3 regions of the Arthrobacter sp. MDT2-3 genome follow, and region 3 is predicted to be linked to each of the others. Evidence: riboswitches for the same ligand, from Rfam matches in the RefSeq annotation. Region 3 holds a riboswitch; each other region holds the start of a gene.

Region 1 (5,072 bases), on a different contig from region 3:
GCCCCACACCGTCCGCCATCCGGTTGGAACAGCGGTAGCGGTGTCCGTAGCGGCAGGCACCACGCCCACGCTGCTGCTGGGCGACCATGCCATCACATCCCCACCCCCGGGCAGCACATTGAAGCAGCGCTCGCCCGAGCCAGTCCAGCTAAGTTAGGCCAGTTCCATGTCCCTACATACCGCCCCGGTGTCGCGTTGACCGCGCAGCCAGACCTCGCCCGGGCCGCCTTCACCGACCTCGCCCGCCACGGCGACCGCCCGGCGGTGCTCACCGCGGATGGCGTCCTGTCCTACGGGGAGCTTGCCGCCCGCGTGGACGACGCCGCCACCCGCCTGGGAACAGCACGGCGCCTGGTGGTGCTGGCAGCGCAGAACGACCTGGACTCGCTGGTGGCGTACCTCGCCGCGCTGTCGGCTGGCCATGTCCTGTTGCTGGCCCCGGCCGACAAGCCCGAAGCCCTCGCGTCCCTCATGGACGCTTACGACCCGGACGTACTGCTGCGCTCCGGCGACGGGCACGGGGTGCCCGTGCTCGAGGAGCGGCGCGCCGGCTCCCGGCATGAGCTGCATCCTGAACTGGCCCTGCTGCTCAGCACCTCGGGTTCCACGGGCTCGCCGAAACTGGTGCGGCTTTCGCATACCAACCTCACAGCCAACGCCGAAGCCATCGCCGAGTACCTGGGCATTGGGCCGGACGACAAGGCCGCCACCACGCTGCCCCTGCATTACTGCTACGGCCTGTCCGTTGTTAACAGTCACCTGGTCCGCGGGGCAGGGCTGGTCCTCACGGACCTCTCAGTGGTGGATCCCTGCTTTTGGGATCTCTTCCGGGAACGGCAGGCCACCTCCTTCGCGGCGGTTCCCTACACCTTCGACCTCCTGGAGCGGGTGGGCTTCGCCGATGCGGACCTGCCCAACCTGCGCTACGTCACCCAGGCCGGCGGACGGCTGGCACCGGAGAAGGTGCGCGCCTGGGCGGAAACCGGGCAGCGCCGCGGCTGGGACCTCTTCGTGATGTATGGAGCAACGGAAGCCACCGCCCGGATGGCCTATCTGCCACCTGACCTGGCCGCCGACCATGCTGAAACCATCGGCGTCCCCGTACCGGGCGGATCCTTCCGCATTGAACCGGTGGAGGACCTGGCAGACGGGGAACTGGTCTACAGCGGCCCCAACGTCATGCTCGGTTACGCCGACCACCCCGGGGACCTGGCACTCGGCCGGGAAGTCCGCGAACTGCGCACCGGAGACCTCGCCCGCCGGCACCCGAACGGCCTGTACGAGGTGGTGGGACGGCGCAGCCGGTTCGTGAAAATTGTCGGCCTGCGCGTGGACCTCGGCCAGGTGGAGCGGATCTTCGCCGACATGGGAATCACCGCAGCCGCCGCCGGCACCGACGACCGCCTTGTGGTCGCCGTCGAAGGCGGGCACGACGGCGGTTTGCTCGCCAAGACCCTGGCCGGCACGCTGGGGCTGCCGCGCACCGCCGTCGTGATCCATGCCGTGGAAGCCCTCCCGCGCCTGACCACCGGCAAGGTGGACTACCCGGCCGTCCTGGGACTTGCCGCTCCAGCGCCCGCTGCTGCGGGTGCCGTCGGTACCGCCCGCGCCGCAACCGCCAAGCCGGCACCGGAGGGCCCAACCCCCGCCGGCAACCCCGACGACATCCGAAGCATTTTCGCCGAGGCCCTGGAATGCCCCGTTGTGGGAAACGACGACACGTTCGTCTCCCTTGACGGCGACTCGCTGTCCTACGTGGCGGTCTCGGTTCAGCTGGAACGTGTCCTGGGACAGCTTCCTTCCGACTGGCACCTTTTGCCGGTGCGGGAATTGGAGCGCCGCCGGAAGCCCAGGCGGCGGAGCCCCTTTTCCTTCCTGGAAACCTCGATTGTGCTCCGGGCCGTCGCCATCGTGTGCATTGTGGCCACGCACGTGGAGCTGATCATGTTCCAGACCGCCCACCTGCTCTTCGTGGTGGCCGGCTACAACTTCGCACGCTTCCAGTTGGCGGACCAGCGGCTCCCGCGGCTGCGCCGCCAGCTCCGCGGTGTGGCCCGGATAGTTGTGCCCTCCACCGCTTTTATCGCCGTGGCCTACGTGCTCACGGACCGCTACAGCGTTGCCAACATCTTCCTGTTGAACGCCATAGTTGGGCCCGAGCAAGTAACCACGCAGTGGCATTTCTGGTTTGTGGAACTGCTGGTGTACATCCTGTTGGCCGTGGCAGCGCTTATGGCCGTGCCCTGGGTTGACCGGGTGGAGCGCCGTGCGCCGTTCGCTTTCGCCGTGGGGCTGGTGGCCATCGCGCTGCTCAGCCGGTACGACATCGTGGATCCTGGCCTTCCCAAGCCGCCGCCCGTGTTCTGGCTCTTCGCGCTCGGCTGGGCGCTCGCCCGGGCCCGCACACACTTCCACAGGATTACTGTCTCGGTCATCACCCTGATGACGCTGCCGGGGTTCTTCGGCAGCACCGTCCGCGATGTCACCGTCGCTGCAGGCATTCTGCTGCTGGTGTGGGTGCCAGCCCTGCCGGTGCCGGCCGTCCTGCGCCGGGTCATCGGCTGGCTGGCCGCGGCGTCCCTGTATATCTACCTCACCCACTGGCTGGTCTACCCGCTGCTGCTTCCCATCAACCCGGTCCTTGCGGTTGCCGGGTCCCTCGTGCTGGGGATGGGCTACTGGGCACTCTGCAGGTGGTTGCCCACTACGGCGGCCTTTAAATCAACGGGGCGATGCTTCACATCGTTGCTACGCCCCGTTGAACGGGAACGATTGACGTAAGTCCCAGCCCGAAGTGCGTTATGCAAATGTGACAAATGGGGCTGTTGTGACGTAGGGTCTGAAGCCGTGCCCGTTTCTCCGAATGCGGCACTCCTGAGCAGACTTGCCTAACTCTGCCGCTGCCCGGGATCCGTTCGCAAAATCGTCCGGCAGAGACGGGGAACCCAATAACGGCCTGCTTCCGGCAGGCCTTGGGGTGAAGCCGTGCCTGGTGCCTTTCGCGCATCACCACGGCCGGGTGTCTCCCATCCGAATCCGACAGCTAACCTCGCAGGCAGTGGGAGAGGCTCTTTCATGCCCAATGGCAAAGCTCACGGCCGCCGCCGCGCGGTCCCCGTCCAGACCAGCCCCCTGGCGGTCCTGTCCAAATCCTTCGCCGGCCACGCCGGCGGTGTAGGCCGTCAGGCCGCCGTCATTGCAGCCGCTTCCGGCCTCGTCCTGACCAGCGGCATCGCCGCCCAGGCAGCAGACGCCCCAACCCAGCGCGAAGCCGAGCCGGCATCGAACCTGGAAGTCGCCAGCCAGGTACAAACCCCGCTCAGCGCAGACGCCACAGTGCAGATCTCCTTCGAGCGTCCCGCCGTCAAGACCACGCCTGCCCCCGTCGTCGAAGCACCCAAACCAGTCGTCGTCGAGGCCCCCAAAGCTGCCGCTCCTGCCGCTTCTGCCGCCGTCAAGACGCAGGCCGTTGCGCCGGCCAAGGCCCAGGTAACCGTCACGCCCGCCGCTCCCGCTCCCGCTCCGGCTCCTGCCCCGGCAGCGGGAGGCGTAAATGCCATTATGGTGTCCTCCGCTTACGCCCAGATCGGCATGATTCAGGACTGCACACGACTGGTCGAAAATGCCCTGAATGCTGCAGGGATTCCTGTCGGTGACCTTGGTCCGATGCAGTTCATGAACTACGGCACCGTCGTCACTGATCCCCAGCCCGGTGACATGGTTGTCCAGTCCGGCCACGTGGGCATCTACGTCGGCAACGGCCAGGTCCTCAGCTCCGGCCTGAACGGCAAGAACGAAACCGCCGTCCACCCCCTGACCTGGATGACCTCCAAGGGCGCCGTCACCTTCGTCCGCGCAGGCAAATAGAAACTACTGAAGGCCGGTGAGTCAATGCCTTGGGGGCATTAACTCACCGGCCTTCAGCATGCCCTCTGCACATTGGAGCACTGCCATTTCCGCCGGATCGCGTGGTTATGTTGCCCCATGCCTTCCCGACCTTCGGCCGCGGACTGAGTTCCGCCGCGTACGCGAAGCAACCAAGATGCCGCCTGCTGCTCCCGCAACTCGACTCAGCGCCTGGTCTCATACCTGGTCAGGACCACACCGTCGGGAAACTTCCGGGTCTCCACCAGGTTGAGGTTCACCCAGTTGTCCAAGGCTGTGAAGAACGGCGTGCCGCCGCCCACCAGGACCGGATGGGTGACCATCATGTATTCGTCGATCAGTCCGGCCCGCATGGCCGCCGCGGCGAGTGTGGCACCGCCGATGTCCATGAAGCCGCCGTCATCCGCTTTGAGCCGGGTGATCTCGGTGACCGCGTCGCCGGTGGCCAGGCGGGTGTTCCAGTCGACCGTGCTGGGCGTCGAGGAGAACACCATTTTCGGCATGGCCCGCCAGCGGCGGGCAAACTCGATGTGCGCCGGCGTGGCGCCGGGCTGCTGGTCGGCCGTCGGCCAGTGGGAGCTCATCGTCTCCCACAGTTTGCGCCCGTACAGCGCCAGGCCCGTCGCCCCCACCCGGTCGGACCACCACTGGAACAATTCGTCGCTCGGGACGCTCCAGCCGAGGTCGTCGCCGGGCGCGGCGATGTAGCCGTCCACGCTCACGTTCATGCCAAAGGTCAGGTTGCGCATGGCGACAGTCTCCCGCGCGCCGGTATTCCTTGTACAGACCAGCACGGAGCGGTACGGATCGCAGCATCAATTTCCGCGGAGGTGGTTGGTGGCTGCTTCCTCATTGGACTTCAACTCGGTGCTGTTAGCGGCGGCCCAATTCGCCAGCAGCTGCAGCCCGTCGTTGGACGCGGAGCCTGGTTCCGCGGAGAAGACCAGCATCTGGAGGCTGTGGTCGGAGGCCAGGTCAAGGCCGAGGTAGTTCAGGTCGAGGTCGCCGACGATGGGATGGTGGACGCTTTTGATGCCGGTGCGGTGTTCCCGGTCGTCGTGGGCTCCCCAGAGCTGCCGGAAGAGGTCGCTGCGGGTTGAGAGTTCACCGACAAGATCGCTGAACTCGCTCCAACCTGCCGTGGAAGAACGCCACGACGAGGCCAACATGGCCTCCATCGAGCGCTG
Region 2 (5,072 bases), on a different contig from region 3:
GGCGTTGTGCTCTGGTTCGTCACGTGGCTGATCAACCGGAGAACGAACCAGGGTCAACCTGAGAACAAAGCAAGAGGAAAGGCTTAACAAATGACAGCTGCTGCAGAATCGACGGTCACCTTTGACGGACGCTTCGCCAGGGAACTGTCCGAGCTGGCTGTTCCCTGGCAGGCAGAGGAGGCCCCCGAGCCGAAGCTGCTCATCCTCAACGACGGGCTGGCAAGGGAGCTGGGGCTTGATCCGGAATACCTCCGGTCCCCCGAGGGCGTACGTCTCCTCCTGGGCAATCACGTCCCGGAGGGATCGACGCCGGTTGCGCAGGCGTATGCCGGCCACCAGTTCGGCGGCTACTCGCCACTCCTGGGCGACGGGCGTGCCCTTCTTCTCGGCGAGGTGACCGACGCGGAGGGCAGGCTCCGGGACGTCCACCTGAAAGGTTCGGGCCGCACACCATTTGCCCGCGCCGGGGACGGCCGTGCCGTCGTCGGACCAATGCTGCGGGAATACCTCGTCAGTGAGGCGATGCACGCACTCGGCATCCCCTCAACACGTTCCCTTGCCGTGGTGGGCACCGGCCGCCCCGTACGCCGCGACACGATGCTTCCCGGGGCCGTGCTGACAAGGGTAGCCAGCAGCCACCTGCGCGTGGGCAGCTTCCAGTACGCAAGGGCCACCGAAAACCTGGACCTCCTGCGCCGCCTGGCCGACCATGCCATAAGCCGGCACTACCCTGATGCCGCCAAAGCAGAAAACCCCTACCTCGAGCTCTTCGAACGGGTGGTGGCCGCCCAGGCATCACTGGTGGCGCAGTGGATGCTGGTGGGATTCGTCCACGGCGTGATGAACACGGACAACATGACCATCTCCGGAGAAACCATCGACTACGGGCCCTGCGCTTTCATGGACGCCTTTAATCCTGCCGCGGTCTACAGCTCCATTGACGTCGGCGGGCGTTATGCGTACGCCAACCAGCCGGTCATTGCCGAATGGAACCTGGCCCGACTCGCCGAGGCCATGCTGCCGCTTTTCAACGAGGACCAGGAACAGGCCGTGGCCCCTGCCGTCGAGGCACTCGGCAAGTTCCGCCGCCAATACAGTGACGCATGGTTCTCCGGCATGAAAACCAAACTCGGTGTGGCGGAAGCCCCAGCGGGAACCCCTGAGGCTGAAGAAGCCTCGGAGGTGGTGGACGGGCTGGTGGCACTCTTGAGGGACGGACCAATCGACTACACGTCCTTTCTCCGGAACCTGGCCCACGCGGCAAGGGGAAATGACCGCCCGGCCAGGGGAATGGTCCTTGACCTGGCTGCCTTCGACGCGTGGGCGGAGCGGTGGCGTGCCCTGCAACCCGACGCCGGCATGATGGACCGGGTCAACCCCGCCTACATACCGCGCAATCACCTGGTGGAGGAAGCGCTCGCCGCAGCAACGGAGGGAGACCTTGGTCCTTTCAACCAACTCCTCGACGTGGTCCGTGACCCCTTCCACGAGCGGCCGGGGGTCGAACGCTACACCGAGGGAGCGCCGGAGGACTTCGGCAGCTACCAGACCTTCTGCGGCACCTGAGCACGCACGGCACTGAAGCAGCCACAGTATAAGCAGCCAAGGCACCTGCGGGCCGGCTGCCTGGAGGGCCGGACAACAAAACAGGGCCTGGCAACAACAGGCCCGGACAACAAAACAGGGGCGGCAGCCGGGAACAATCCCGTCTGCCGCCCCTGTTCGGGTGGTGTGACTACGCTACGCGGACGAAGGAAGCGCCGCTGAGCCAGCTGATGGAGTGGACCTCGGTCTTGAAACCGTCCACGCCGCCGCTGACAACCTGGCCGTTGCCGGCGAAGACGCCCACGTGGCCGGCGGTGATCACCAGGTCACCGGGAGCGGGGGTGCCCACAGTGGAGCCGTACTGGTAGAACTGGCCCGGGGCGAGGTCGCCAACGCCCTTGCCCACGGAGCGGAGAGCCTTCTCCACCATGGCGGTGCAGTCCTGCTGGACGCCCAGCTGGCCGTAAGCGGCCGCCAGGATGGCTGCGCCGGTGCCGGTGCCGGCGGCTGCCGGTGCCGGAGCGGGTGCTGCCGGAGCCGGAGCAGGCGTCGTGGAGGCGTAGGACAGGTTCATTCCGGTGTTAGCGGGAGCGGCAGCAACAGCAGCCTTGACGGGAGCCGGAGCAGCAGCCTTGGCGGGAGCCGGAGCAGCTGCAACGGCACCGGCACCGGGGATCTGGATCTGGTCGCCGGGGAAGATGATCGCGTCGATCGCCAGGCCGTTGGCGGACAGAACGTCATTCAGGGCTACACCGTTGGCGGCCGAGATGGCGCCCAGGGTGTCGCCGGAGACGACGGTGTGCACGTTGGCTGCAGCTGTTGCTGCGGGGGCAGCCACTGCAGCAGCAGGTGCTGCATAAGCCTGGGTGTTGGTGGTCTCAGTGGTGTCCGGACCGGTAACGCCTGCGTGGGCCGGGGCGCCTACACCGAAGGCAATGCCGGAAGCTGCGGCTACGGCGAGCGCCGGGCGGCCAAGCGACTTGGCTGAGACAGCCAAGCCCTCGAGCGCGATGGAGCGGGCCGGAGTCGCGCGGTGACGGGCGGTGGTGGAATTTTTTGACACGGTTGATCGCCTCTCCCATGCCTGCGGGGTGAGCTGTCGGGTTCGGGTTGGAGATACCCGGCCGGCAGCGACTCCGCACGGAACGGAGGCGCTATCGACTTAACCCCAAGGCCTCGTAGGAGGCCGCGGAAACTTGGTTCCCCCGTCCCTGCCAGCTGGAAACGATTGAATCCCGGGTCAGTGGCAGGGCTCGGCATACTGACGGGAATGTCCCGTCTGAGAGGGACACCTGAAGACCATAACCTGATTCCGGACCGATTGTCACATTTGGGTAACATACGAGGTGTTCCTATCGTATTTAGCAATCGAATAGACTCATTTGCCGCATCCGGCTGACCACCCGAAATAGGCGCGCCGCACATCTGGCCGTGTTGTTTGTCACAAACTGATAAAGGATCTCGAAAAGTGGCCGCGAACCTTGCCCGGAGGTACCGGACGGAGGAGGATGTTCGGCACCGGCGAGGAGGCATAGTGACCCAGCTAGGCAAGTATGAGAAATACCTGATCGAGGAATTTTTTGACGACTACCGTGCCGGCGCGCTGAGTCAGCGGACCTTCACCCGGCGGGTTGCCTTCATCACCGGCAGCATGGCAGCAGCAGCGGCGGCGATGCTGCTGGTGGGCTGTACGCCCAGTGAGGTACCGCGGAGCACCGACCCCATGCCCACCCCGGAGCCTTCAACATCTTCGGCCGCCGGCACTGCCGGTTCCGGTGCTGTGCCCGGGGCAAAGAGCCCGCTTTCCGTTCCGGAGGGTGCGCCAGGGATGACGACGGCGACCGTACAGTTTTCGTCCGGCGGAACCTCAATCAGTGCCTACCAGGCCAGGCCGGAGCGGGAAGGGCGCAGCCCTGCCGTGCTGATCTGCCATGAAAACCGCGGCCTGACACCCCATATCGAAGATGTGGCCCGCCGCTTCGCGAAAGCGGGCTACGCGGCCCTTGCCCTTGACCTGCTCAGCCGGGAGGGCGGGACTGCAAACATGGACCGCGACGCAGTTCCCGGTGCCCTCACCCAAGCCGGCGCCCCGCGCCACGTTGCCGACTTCGCAGCAGCACTGGAGTATCTCAAAGCCCAGGACTTCGTGGACGGCGGCCGTATCGCCATGACCGGCTACTGCTTCGGCGGCGGCATTACATGGCAGGCGGCCACCGAGCTGGACGGGTTAAAAGCCACCTCGGCGTTTTATGGGCCGGCCCCTGACCTGGCCAAAGTGCCGGACATCAGGGCCGCCGTTTTCGGCGTTTATGCCGAACTTGACCAGCGCATCACGGGCGCGATGCCTGCTCTCAAGGATGCGCTCGCAGCCACTGATGTTGTCCATCAGCTCACTGTCTACCCCGGCGTTGACCATGCCTTCCATAACGACACCGGCGACCGCTACAACGAAGCCCAGGCTACGGCGGCGTGGAACGATACCCTCGCGTGGTTCGGCGAGCACCTCTAGGGCGCGGCATGCGCGCCTGGCGTGCGGAAGGCGGATGTTTCTCCGCTCCATAACGAGAAATGCTGGCCGTCAAAGACGGCTCGCCGTGCGCCGCCTGGAACCACCGGTGGCGAGGAACTGGTCCTGACCCCGCGTAGGCTTTTCCCATGCCCGACTACGAACGGTTCCGTCTCCTGCTCGAGGAGGAACGGGAGCGGAAGGCGGCCCTCCTGCCGGCCCTCCGCGCGGACATCGCCTCCGCAAATTCAGCACGCCAGGACTCCAACGTGGACGACGAGCATGATCCGGAGGGCTCCACCATCGCCTTCGAACTGTCCCAGGCGTCCGCCCTGCTGAAGCAGAGCAGCATTGGGCTCGGCGAGGTGGAGGCGGCCCTGGCCAGGATCGCCGTCGGCACCTATGGGACCTGCGCGGTCTGCGGGGACGCCATCGCCGAAGGCAGGCTGGAGGCACGGCCGTGGACCCCGTTCTGCATCCGGCACGCATCGGCAGGCCGCAGTCAATGAGCAGCGGCGTGGACGTGACTGTTGTTGCCGCCTTCATTGACCGCACGCTGCAGAACGAGGGTGCCTGGTACCGTGCGGACGACGTCGAGGGCCGGCTGGGCGGGCAGCTGGCCTCCTACGGCTCCTCTGTGGGTGCTGTCCGGGGGACCATCCGCGACGCCCTGCGAAAGTACAAGGACTTCGATCACGACGCCGTGGTACAGCTGGCATCCGCCCTGTGGGGTCAGCCCAAGCCCGGCTCCAGGGCAGTCTTCGAGCGCCGGCTCGCCGCCGTTGTGCTGCTCCAATCCAGGGAGTCACTCCTGCGCCATTCGGACCTGACGCGGATTGAGGGCTTCCTGCGCTCTGCCGGCACGAGCGAACTGACCGAACCCCTGCTGGCCGACGTCGTGGCGCCCTTCCTGGCGCGGCTCGGCGGGCGCGACCGGCAACGCGCACATGTTGTCCTCGCCCGATGGCGGACGGACTCTGACAGCCGGCTGCGCAGCGCGGCCGCCTACCTCGCACAGCAA
Region 3 (5,072 bases):
GTCCCCACCCCCGCGAGACTTTGGGTGAACATGATCGATGGTGTGCGCAGCTTTCCCGCAATAAGCACACTTGTGCCCGTCACGTCGAAGCACCCCTCGGCGGCTGACAGCGGTGGACTGGTTATATCTGGGACGGATGTAGCGGTTCAGGAGGATCACGGACGGGCGGCCCAGGATCTCCTGGGGGCCCACTACGGGCTCATCCCCTTCAGCCACAACGCTCGCCTTGCCCGTGAGCACAAGCACCAGCGCCCGGCGGAAAGTAATAACCGCCAGCGGTTCATATCCAGCATTCAGAACGAGAGTGCGCATGCACGTACCTCTTCACGGCCGCACCCGTCAGGGGCACGAGGGCCGGCTGCCCTCGGCATGTCCGGGCTATGGATCGACACCACAAGAGTAAACAAAGAAGTGCACTATCAGCTAATTGCTGGAGCACGCGGTGCCGTGTCCGGCCGGAATTCGTGAACTCCCGCATCTTGCCCAGTTCGCTGCTCGCAGCTTGCCGGGAGTCAACACCATGCCGGGAGTTAACAGACAAGACCCCCGCCGCAAGGGCAGGGGTCCTGTTTAGGGATCAGACGCGCATCCGAGGCCGGAGAGCATTAGCTAACGCGGATGAACACCGGGCCGGAACCAACGTTGGCGCTGAAGACTACGGTCTGGTTACCGTTGTAGCCGCCGTGCACTGCCTGGCCGTTACCGGCGTAGACAGCTATGTGGGCCATGCCGGAGCCACCATCGGCGTAGTAAATCAGGTCGCCCGGCTGGGCTTCAGCAGCGCTCACGGTGCGGCCCAAGGAGAGGTAGCCTGCAGGCCAGTCGTGGAAGTTGATGCCCACGGCAGCCAGCGAGTTGGTCACCAGCATGGTGCAGTCCTGCATAACGCCAAGCTGGGCGTAGGCTGCGGACAGGATAGCTGCACCCTTGCCGCTTGCCGAGGCAGGAGCGGCGGGGGCTGCTGCAGCCGGAGCTGTAGCGGTCACCTTCGCAACAGCGGCGGTCCTTGCGGCCGGAGCAGGAGCCGGAGCGGCTTCCTGGACCTCCACCTCGGGCTCCGGAGCTTCCACAACGGGAGCCGGCGTGGTGGTCACAGCAGGCTTCTCGAAGGAGATGGCAATGGTGGACGCAGCGGAGATCGGAGCCTCAACCGTTGATTCGACTTCCAGCGTGGAGGCCGGAGCTGAGTCACGCTGGACGTTGGCGTCAGCAGCGTTCGCCGCGAGGCCGCTGGTCAGGACCAGGCCGGAAGCGGCTGCGATAACGGCTGCCTGGCGTCCTACACCGCCGGCGTTGTCGCCGACAGCCTTGGCAATGATGGCGAGCGAGTTGGTCTTGGTGGCCTCGGCGCGGTGCCGTGCGGTTGCACGAGTAGTCATCAGTTCTCTCTTTCGTTTCCTTCAAAGCCGCATGTGGGCAGCCAAAGGTGTTTGGACGCGCCGGCATCTTGGGGGTACGCCGGCACGTCCCGAACGGGGATGTGTGGTGATTTAGCGAAGAGCTGTTTGGGCAAAGAAAAAGCCCTTGGACCGTGAGGTCGAAGAACTAGTTCATAGTGAAGAATGCTGAGGAGCCGGTAGCAGCTACCGAGTGCAGCAGCGTTCCCTGGGAGGGGTTCAGGGCACTGATCATCATGCCGTTGCCGACGTAGATGCCGACGTGCGCGCCGCCGTTCTGCATAACCAGGTCACCCGGCTGCGGCGTGGAGGTGGGCTTCATTGCGGTCCACGCGTTGACGCGGGGGATGCTGATGCCGGCCTGGGCATAGACCCACTGGGTGAAGCCTGAGCAGTCCCAGCCGTTGGGGGTGGTGCCGCCCCAAACGTACGGACGGCCGATGCCGGTGTAGGCGAGGCCCGCAATTCCGGAAGTGGACGCGGAGGCAATTGTCTCCACGGCCTTGTCCGCAACGGAGTCGGCCGACGCGGTGGAAGCGGTGGTCACTCCCTGCTCATCGTCTGAGTCCGTGGACTGCGCAACTACCCGCTCAACAACGGGTGCCGGGGTGGTCTTGACCACGGGGCGCTCGAAGGAGACGGTAGCCGTGGGCGCCGCCGTGACAGCGAGGGCACTTTGTGCCGATCCGGATTCCGTGGAAGCGGAGACACCAGCGGTGGTGTCCGCTGCATTGGCCGGCAGGCCCATGGTCAGGATGAGGCCCGAGGCAGCTGCGATGACTGCAGCCTGGCGACCTACTGTCCCGGCATTGGCACTAACAGCCTTGGACATGGAGTCCAGGGGGTTGGTACGAACCGGTTGCGCACGGTGGCGCGCAGAATTATGGCGTGAAGACACGAAGGTAGCCTCTCCCAATGCCTACGAGGTGAGCTGTCGGATTCGGATGGGAGTCACCCGGCCGCGCGGCTTCCTGGGAAGCTTTTGCGACTTAACCCCAAGGCCTTCAAAAAGCTGAAGGCCAAAATTGGTTCCCCCGCCCCTGCCAGACGATGAAATGCGAACGGACCTTGAGCGGTGGCAGAGTTAGGCAATCCGCACAAGAGCGTCAACTTCGGAAAAGTTGACGCGAGTTAGACGGTACAGCAGTTTTGGAAGAATGTCACATTCAGGTCACGGCATGTCAACACCAAGTGATAGCTCACCGTCATTTGACTAAAGCCAACCGGTCGGGTCAACAACTTCGCCGTTGACCTGGACCTCAAAGTGGAGGTGGCACCCGGTGGAAGCCCCCGTGGTCCCGCTGAGGGCCACGACGTCCCCGCGGGACACCGTCTGCCCTTCCTTGACGCTGAAGGACGACAAGTGGTTGTAAGTGGTTTCCAGGCCGTTGCCGTGATCCACTACGACGCGGTTGCCGCCGCCGTACTGGTGCCAGCCGGCGAAGGTGACCGTTCCAGTGGCTGCGGCCAGAACAGAGGTGCCGCACTGGGCTACGTAGTCCTGTCCGCGGTGGAAGTCGCCGGAGCCTCCGGTGATCGGACTGACCCGGTAGCCGAACGGCGACGCAGTGGTCAAAGCAGCGAGCGGGGCGCCAAGACTTCCTGCGGAAGCGGCGCGGGTGATGGCACCGGCAGACTGGGCACTGAGCAGCTGCTTCAGTTTGCCGTCCGGGTCTGCCTGGGTAACCACAGCAGAGCGGCTGAAGTCTATCTGGGCACCTGCTTCCGCGGAAACCTGCGGCTGGGGCACAACAGCGGACGCGGCGACAGGAGTGGATCCCGAGGCATCCGTGGCCATCACGGGACTGGTGGCCGGCACGGTCACGGTGAGCACCAGTCCGGTGGCGGCCAGGGCGATGCCGGCCTTTTGGCCGATGCCGCTGGCAGCGGCGAATTCAGTAATTTGGCGGAAGGGACCCCGACGGCGGCGCGCATCACGGTGCGGATCGCGGGGGCGTTCCGAGGTGATGACTTCGACAACACGCGGTGTCGAAGCAGGGACCGCCGCGCGGCGGCGTCCCCTGGAATTCTGCATGGTCAAGAAGGGTTCCTCTCTGGAAAGCCTGCGAAGTTAGCTGTCGGATTCGGGTCAGAGAGTACAAAGACCCGGTCCGCCGTAAGCAAGCTTCGGCACAGAGATATCCCCGGAGGAATCCTTCACTGGAAGAGGCTTGCTGCTGACGGACTTCACCCCAAGGCAGTCCCCCGCTGCCGCTTGTGGTTCCCCCGCCTCTGCCAGTTACGACTCGTGCTCCTGATCCGCTGGCAGAGCTCGGCTCCAGATCAGGTAACGCTTTAATATCAACGCTTGGTTCAACTATAGATGCTTAAGCCCGAAAGTAACAATTCCGTTATCTTTGCGTAACGCAGTTCACACGGAGTATGGCGTCCGCTCTTTGCCTTTCAGCGGATCGCCACGAACACATGGGCGGCAACTTCCGGAGGCAGCTCCAAGGCACCTTCGATACCCGGAACCCGGACCGAGATGTAGTCACCCACCCGTTCCAGCGACACAGCCGCACCCGGCCGGATACCGCCTTCATCAAGCTGGGAGAGCAGTTCAGGCTCTACCTGGATGGGCTCGGCGAGCCGGCTGATGGTCACCACCGAGGCAGGACCGTACGACTTCATCGCCTCCAAAAGGCTAATGGCGCCATCCGCAAAACCCAGGGTCGGCACGCCGCCCAGGGCAGCAAGGCCGGGGATCGGGTTCCCATAAGGGGACTCAGTGGGATGGTTCAGCAGCTCATAGATGCGCCGTTCCACCCGCTCGCTCATAACATGCTCCCAGCGGCAGGCTTCGTCGTGGACGTAGGCCCAGTCCAAACCGATCACATCGGCGAGAAGACGTTCAGCCAGGCGGTGCTTGCGCATTACTTCGGTGGCACGCTTCCGGCCCGTCTCGGTGAGCTCCAGGTGGCGGTCGCCGGAGACAACCACCAGGCCGTCCCGTTCCATGCGCCCGATGGTTTGGGAGACGGTAGGCCCGGAGTGGCGCAGCCGCTCGGCGATCCTGGCGCGAAGGGCAACGATGTTCTCTTCCTCGAGCTCCAGAATGGTCCGAAGGTACATCTCCGTAGTATCGATCAGATCCGTCATCCAGCTCAGCTCCTCGAGCACAGTACCTAGCGTTGTCCCACCGTATCGCCTTCACCGCGACGTAGTCCGTGGAAAAGCTTAGCCTATTTTGACTTTGTCCGAATAGTTCACCGGGGCGCGGGCGGGGCGTCTCATTGGCTGGACTATGACGGTTCCGGTTCCCGCCTATTGTGCCGTTCAGGCAGAATAAGGGAGGCCCTGGTTGCAGCCGTCACCGGCTGCCGGCCACCAACACCCGTCCGGACCAAAGCCATGTCCAGCCCGAAATTGGAGCACCCGTGAGCGAAACCAGCATCACTATTCCCGCCGACCTCCTGCCCAAGGACGGACGGTTCGGCGCCGGGCCTTCCAAGGTCAGGCAGGAGCAGATTGATGCGCTGTCCGCCGCCTCGAAGAACATCCTTGGCACCTCCCACCGGCAGGCCCCGGTCAAGAACCTTGTTGGCTCCGTCCGCGAGGGTCTCAGCCAGTTCTTCCGTGCCCCAGAGGGCTACGAAGTGGTCCTGGGCGTTGGTGGCTCCACGGCTTTCTGGGATGTGGCCAGCTTCGGCCTCGTTGAAAACAAGGCCCAGCACC

What was found. A riboswitch is a leader RNA that binds a small molecule or an ion and turns the genes downstream of it on or off. The one in region 3 is predicted to bind cyclic di-AMP.
Region 1: another riboswitch for cyclic di-AMP. It lies ahead of AC5RUQ_RS01285 (NlpC/P60 family protein); the one in region 3 lies ahead of AC5RUQ_RS20015 (M23 family metallopeptidase).
Region 2: another riboswitch for cyclic di-AMP. It lies ahead of AC5RUQ_RS19080 (LysM peptidoglycan-binding domain-containing protein); the one in region 3 lies ahead of AC5RUQ_RS20015 (M23 family metallopeptidase).

Annotation. Positions count from the first base shown of each region.
Region 1 is NZ_JBNHFS010000001.1:271,332-276,403, forward strand. Features, by position in the region: gene AC5RUQ_RS01275 (ABC transporter ATP-binding protein) at 1-157, shown strand, start outside; gene AC5RUQ_RS01280 (AMP-binding protein) at 196-2,781, shown strand; cyclic di-AMP (ydaO/yuaA leader) riboswitch at 2,881-3,072, shown strand; gene AC5RUQ_RS01285 (NlpC/P60 family protein) at 3,076-3,867, shown strand; gene AC5RUQ_RS01290 (dihydrofolate reductase family protein) at 4,071-4,634, opposite strand; gene AC5RUQ_RS01295 (MmyB family transcriptional regulator) at 4,701-5,072, opposite strand, start outside.
Region 2 is NZ_JBNHFS010000008.1:37,701-42,772, reverse strand. Features, by position in the region: gene AC5RUQ_RS19090 (APC family permease) at 1-87, shown strand, start outside; gene AC5RUQ_RS19085 (protein adenylyltransferase SelO) at 91-1,566, shown strand; gene AC5RUQ_RS19080 (LysM peptidoglycan-binding domain-containing protein) at 1,736-2,608, opposite strand; cyclic di-AMP (ydaO/yuaA leader) riboswitch at 2,612-2,775, opposite strand; gene AC5RUQ_RS19075 (dienelactone hydrolase family protein) at 3,080-4,054, shown strand; gene AC5RUQ_RS19070 (TraR/DksA family transcriptional regulator) at 4,201-4,560, shown strand; gene AC5RUQ_RS19065 (DNA alkylation repair protein) at 4,557-5,072, shown strand, end outside.
Region 3 is NZ_JBNHFS010000009.1:51,846-56,917, reverse strand. Features, by position in the region: gene AC5RUQ_RS20030 (HNH endonuclease) at 1-312, opposite strand, end outside; gene AC5RUQ_RS20025 (NlpC/P60 family protein) at 606-1,379, opposite strand; gene AC5RUQ_RS20020 (C40 family peptidase) at 1,546-2,229, opposite strand; cyclic di-AMP (ydaO/yuaA leader) riboswitch at 2,300-2,482, opposite strand; gene AC5RUQ_RS20015 (M23 family metallopeptidase) at 2,611-3,432, opposite strand; cyclic di-AMP (ydaO/yuaA leader) riboswitch at 3,443-3,654, opposite strand; gene AC5RUQ_RS20010 (iron-dependent transcriptional repressor DtxR) at 3,801-4,496, opposite strand; gene serC (phosphoserine transaminase) at 4,775-5,072, shown strand, end outside.